Regions from separate parts of the Cellvibrio sp. PSBB023 genome, predicted to be linked through region 1. Evidence: predicted binding sites of a transcription regulator. Region 1 holds the regulator's gene; the other holds the start of a gene.
The links. The regulator FliA, encoded in region 1, starts transcription of late flagellar genes. The targets are predictions, from matches to a motif close to TAAAGTTATNNNNNNNNCGGCCGATANCC.
Positions count from the first base shown of each region.

Region 2: B0D95_RS04640 (flagellin) is a predicted target of FliA. The motif match lies at 1,405-1,433, and genes of this name have one in related genera.

Region 1 is NZ_CP019799.1:918,295-921,470, reverse strand. It holds gene B0D95_RS04180 (protein phosphatase CheZ) at 1-681, opposite strand, end outside; gene cheY (chemotaxis response regulator CheY) at 716-1,099, opposite strand; gene B0D95_RS04170 (RNA polymerase sigma factor FliA) at 1,299-2,042, opposite strand; gene B0D95_RS04165 (MinD/ParA family protein) at 2,158-2,982, opposite strand; gene flhF (flagellar biosynthesis protein FlhF) at 3,155-3,176, opposite strand, start outside.
Region 2 is NZ_CP019799.1:1,022,283-1,025,458, forward strand. It holds gene flgL (flagellar hook-associated protein FlgL) at 1-768, shown strand, start outside; gene B0D95_RS04635 (flagellar protein FliT) at 990-1,316, shown strand; gene B0D95_RS04640 (flagellin) at 1,530-3,176, shown strand, end outside.

The DNA.
Region 1 (3,176 bases):
ATGCTCGACCGTTTCCCGATCATTGGCAAGGCCGGTAATTTCTTCCACCTGCCCCGCAATTCGCACCAGACTCACCAGGTCTTTTTCAACATCGTTGATCAACCCGATAACACGCTTTAATACTTGCCCGGTTAAATCCTGAAAGCCTTGTTCCAAAACAATATCTTGTAAGTTTTTACTTAATTGCTCTGTGCCTGTGACCATTTGTCCCAGAAAAACATCCATGCGCTCGTAGAGCTGACGGAATTCATCGGCGCTCATTTCGCGGCGTTTCAGACGCGCCCATTCACTGCGCAGGCCGCTGGCTTCTTGACCCAGGTTCATGGCAATGGGGGCCGCTTCGTCCACAACATCCATGGTTTTTTCAGCGGCTTTTTGAGTCAGCTCAATCACATAGTTGAGGCGATTCGACGCATCGTGAATATCCGAGTTTTCAATCTTGGGTGGTTCTTTGGTTAAATCCGCGTCGACATTGAAGTTGACAATTGCGTTGTGCAAACCGCGCGTTAAACGCCCCACCGATTGGAAGATGTGACGATCCCGCGACTGGGTAATGGTTTGTATCAAGACCGATGCTTCTTCGATCTCATTGCCCTGCAGTTTTTCTGCAAGCAATTTTGCGCACTCTCGCAATTCAACAACAAATTCGTCGTTGGACGATGTTTGGGTTTCAGATGCCATGGCAGAGCCTTATTTATTATTCAATCGACGGTAATTAACCGACCCGATCAAAAATCTTTTCGATTTTTTCCTTGAGCGCCTGAGCGGTAAACGGCTTGACGACATAGCCATTCACACCCGCTTGGGCGGCCTCAATAATCTGATCGCGCTTGGCTTCTGCGGTTACCATTAACACCGGCAAAGTGCGCAATTTTTCGTCGGCACGAACAGCTTTAAGCAAATCGATACCGGTCATACCAGGCATGTTCCAGTCAGTTACCAGAAACTGGAAATCACCACTTTTGAGCATCGGCAGTGCCGTTACACCGTCATCTGCCTCATGGGTATTGGAAAAACCCAAATCTCGCAGCAAGTTTTTAATGATCCGCCGCATTGTTGAAAAGTCATCAACAATCAGGATTTTCATATTCTTATCCAACGCAACCTCCAATCACCCAGAAGGGAATTTTATTAATTCATAGTCTAGTAGGAGTTAAAGCTTCGGCCAGTAGCGGCACTTAAATCTTCAACTTTTACTGCAAATCATAGCGCAAATTGTTGTATTCATAGACTAATTTGCTGTGCCACTCACTCAACCAGACAAACTTTTGCCATCTTGGGTTATTTTTTGCCCACTTTTACGCTGGCTGCCACCCACCCAGGCGATGGCGTAAGCGCGCCGCCGCCTGGCTGTGTATTTGGCTGACACGGGACTCACTCACCCCAAGCACCAACCCAATTTCTTTGAGGTTCAACTCCTGATCGTAATACAGAGCAAGCACCATACGCTCGCGCTCGGGCAAGAGTGCGATAGCCTCTGCCAAGGCCTTTTTCAGCCCATCGCGCTGTACACCTTCCAGCGGACTGGCAAAGGCACTGCTGTGTTCGGAGGCGTCGATGTTACTGTCTTCGTCGCCAAAGGTTTCCTCGTAGCTGAATAACCTGCTGCCGTTGGAGTCTTGCAGCATTTCAAAATATTCTTCGAGCGATACTTCCAATTCAATGGCGACTTCTGCATCGGTTGCATCGCGCCCGGTTCGCGCTTCTACCACGGCGACGGCGCGGGCAATACGGCGCGCATTGCGATGCACCGAGCGTGGTACCCAATCACCGCGCCGCATTTCATCCACAATGGCTCCGCGAATGCGGATACCGGCATAGGTTTCAAAGCTGGCGCCACGAGAGGCATCGTATTTTTGCGAGGCTTCAATCAGGCCAATCATGCCTGCTTGAATAAGGTCATCTACCTGCACGGACGCAGGCATACGCATCATCATGTGATAGGCGATGCGCTTCACCAAAGGTGCGTAATCTTCGATATTGATCTGCGCATCAAGCAAGGTCTTTTTATCGTACATGGCTAAACCATTGACTGCGGCCATCGAACACCTTTTGTTTAGCAAAAACTGCCGTAATTGGTGGCAGCCCTGCCTCGCCTTCTCGTAAATAATTGGCTCGTAAATAGCGGGTCATAAACAACTGCATGAACAAGTATTGCTAACGCGCATTCGCGGCCTGCAACAAACGCTCGACAAAAAATTCAAGGCGTCCAGTGGGAGAATATGGCAGCGGCCATTTATCTACCGCTTGCGCCAGGGCACGTATCGCCACCGCCGCTTTGGAGCTTGGAGCAAACTCTAGCAGTGCTTTTTGCTTTTGCACGGCTTTGCGTACGTTTTCATCAAAGGGAATTTGACCAACAAACTGCAAGGTGACGTCCAGGAAACGCTCGCACACCGTATTGAGTTTGTTAAACATATTCATGCCTTCCTGCTGGGTGCGCGTCATATTGGCGACCACACGGAAACGCTGCATACCGTATTCTTTGTTGAGTAATTTGATGAGTGCGTAGGAATCTGTGATGGAGGACGGCTCGTCGCACACCACAATAATCACTTCATTGGCGGCGCGCACAAAACTTACAACGGTGTCGGAGATGCCAGCAGCAGTGTCTATCACCAGAATATCCACTTGGTCTGACAACTCATTGAAGGCATTAATCAGCCCGACGTGCTCGGCACTGCTCAACTCGGCCATACGCTGTACACCCGACGATGCCGGCACAATTTTCACGCCCGCAGGCCCTGTGACCAATACATCGGTCAGCGAATGAGTGCCTGCCAGCACATCTGCCAGAGTATGGGTGGCGCGAATGCCAAGCAGGACATCCACGTTGGCTAGACCCAAATCGGCGTCAAGCAGTACAACTCGACGACGTAATTCTGCCAGGGCAATACTGAGGTTGACGGAGATATTGCTCTTCCCTACCCCACCTTTGCCGCCGGACACAGCGATGACTTGTACTGGTCGCACTTGGCTCATCTACACGTAACTCCAAACATATTCTTTTTAAGTGTGCCCATGTTGACGCCAGAAAACTGACAGCACGGTTTGTTGGCACTCTAATGGTGAACTGAGTATAGATAGGGTTTGGAAAAAGATCCGATTAATTTCAGTTTCACTGTAAAAATCATAGGGTTATAACTTTTTTTGGCTAAGAAACCGCCGTTGCCGGA
Region 2 (3,176 bases), 100 kb from region 1:
GTAAATGGCGTGAGCTTGAATATTTCCGGTGCGCCTGTAGCACCCGCAGCGGCAAGCTTACCTTTTACATTTGATGCTGCTGCCGCGCCGATTGATTTTTCCGCTAACCCAACAACGCTAAGAATCTCCGTGGGCGGTAAAACAGAAATACTTGAATTTAATAGTTTGCCGGTAGTGAATAACGCTGCAGATTTTGCTGCGATGCTAAATGCAGCTCCCAATGCCGCGAAACTTGCTAATTTAGGGGTAACAGCAAGTGCGACGGGGTTTGCGACTGCCAACGGTATGAATATTAGCCTTCAAGGTGGAAATGCTGCATTACAAAGTGCAATGGGCTTGGCAACGACAACCGGTATCACGTCAACCAATGGGCAGCCTGGCGATTCTTTTTTTGTGAAATCTACCGATAAGCAAGGTTTATTGACAACACTGTCGCGTTTTAGTGAAGCGATGAAAAGTGTAAAAGACACGCCGGAAAGTAAGGCCGTTCTTAGTGAGATGGTAGCGAAAACCATTACCAACCTCTCTCATGCCCTCACCAGCATTGTTTCAACCCAAGGAGAAGTGGGTGCGCGTCAAAACACATTAGAAAGTTCACGCAACCTTAATCTGGACGTTAAATTATTTGTCAATGCAGAGCTAAAAAGCTTGCAGGATCTTGATTATGCCGATGCCTCTATCCGCTTATCCATGGAGAAGTTGGTGTTGAGCGCATCCCAGCAAAGCTTTGCACAAATCAGCCAACTGAGCTTGTTTAATTATTTGTAATTAATCCTGTGTTATGGATTTTGTTGTTTATAGGCAGTGACAGTAGTGCGTAACTACTCTCACTGCCTTTTTCTTTATTGGCCGCGCCGTTGCATACACTGCTTTTATAGGTTTGGCATAAGATTCGCCTCGCTAATTTAGTTTTGCTAATCTTAGTAGATGGCGTTAGTCTTCATCTCATTAATCGATCTATTGTATCTCCATGGTAAAGAGCTGTTTTTATGGATATTGAAACCCTGCTAGACCCGCTTTCCCGTGCATTAAGCCAATCCCAAGCATTATTGTCCTTGGCAGAAGTGGGCGATTGGGATTCATTTGAAACCTTGGTGCAGCAGCGTCAGCAGGGGCTGCTTTCCATCAATGACGCTGAATACCTCCAATCCCTGGCCCAGGCAGATTTGGAAGCACAGGCAGCGCATATGATTGAAGAGATTCAGGCCATCAACAAGCGCCTGTCAGAACTGGCGGAAATCAGTCGTGATAAGGTGGCGTCAGATTTGCGTCAGAGCACAAAAGCCATGAAGGCAATAGATGCTTATGGTCGTTAATTTGACGGTTTGTGATTTTATATAACCATTTGCAATAAAATTTACCATTCCCTGCGATAAATATTTTGTTTTAGCCATAAAAAAAGATTAAAGCAACTCCCGGACGTGTCGATAACCTTGTTAGAAGTGCTGATTAGTAAGTTTGTCTCAGGCTTCATCAACAGACTTGTTATAGCAGTGATACTGCAAAGACATTAATCCAGGAGATTAATCATGGCTTTAGTAATTAACACCAACGTGGCATCCCTCAATACCCAACGTCAGTTGATGAGCTCAGGCAACTCGCTTGATAAGGCAACTGAGCGTTTGTCTTCCGGTAACCGTATCAACTCTGCAAAAGACGACGCTGCCGGTCTGGCGATCTCTAACCGCATGACCTCCCAGGTACGTGGTCTGGATCAGGCAATTCGTAACGCCAACGACGGTATCTCGCTGATTCAAACCGCTGAAGGCGCCTTGCAAGAATCCACCAACATTCTGCAACGTATGCGTGAACTGTCGGTTCAATCAGCGAACGGTATCTACGGCGAAACTGACCGTAAAACCCTGCAAGCGGAAGTAAAACAGCTCCAGTCTGAATTAACCCGTATTTCTGAAACCACTACCTTCAACGGTCAAAACCTGTTGGACGGTTCTTTGGGAACCAAACAACTGCAAGTGGGTTCGCAACAGAACCAAACTATTTCTGTATCCATCGGTTCATTTAACGCTAACTCATTAGGTGGTTCTACTGGTGATTTAGTGGGTACATCTACCACCTTGGCTGAAATGTACACAGCGACTGATGCCGCTATTGAATTTAAAGTTAACGATAAATTAGCGACAGCACTCGATGCTACTAACGCTGGTACCGTTAATAAAATGCTTGAAGTTATGAACGCTGACTTTAATACAGTTGGTGTTTCTGTGAAAACTGTATCTGAGTTCACATCTGCCAACATCGGTTCCGGTGTGTTGGTTGCTGGTACAGATGCGCTGCAAATTGCGGTGGTTGATGGTGATGGCAGAACGCAAACCCTGCAAATTACTGGCACTAACAGCATGAAAGATGTCGTTAATAAGATTAACGAATCTGCAGGTGGTGTTGTTCAGGCATCGTTGAATGACTCTGGCAAATTAGTATTAACTGCGCAGAATTCACAAAGCATTACATTGACTAACGCGCAAGGTACTGCAGCTTTGACTGCTGTGGGAGCTGGTACCGGTGCAACTTCTGCTGACTTCTCGTTAGTGCTTAACAAACAGCCTGGATTCCAAGGTGACATCAAAGTAACTAGCGATACAGCAGCAGCTTCTGTAACGGCCTTGACTGGTGCTGGCTTGAATGGACATCAAGCAGATGGTTCTATACAAGGCGCTACTGTTGCTTCTGGTGCTTTGAACAAAGGCGATTTGATCATCAACGGCGTTGAAATTGGTTCTGTCGCAGCGGGTGTTGCTGGTGCTTCAGTTACAGGAAGTACAGTTCAATATGAACAAGCCAAAAACGTTATTGACGCTATCAATGCCAAGTCAGCCGAAACCGGTGTGGTTGCTTATGCTGATAGCAGTGATTCAACTAGCGCTACTACCGCGATTAAATTGAAGTCAGTAAATGGTGGAGAGGTATCTGTTAAATATGGTGACAATATTACAGATGCAAACGCTTTGGCTCGTACCGGCTTACTTGAGCGTAACGCCACCGAAGGTGCAGGTTCAGTAGCCTCTATCGACATCTCTACAGAAGCTGGTGCGCAAAAAGCCATTGGCATTATCGATAAAGCCTTGGAGCAGGTGAACTCCACCCGTGCGGACCTCGGTGCAATTAACAACCGTTTGGACTTTACCGTATCTAACCTGTCCAATATCTCCGAGAAAACG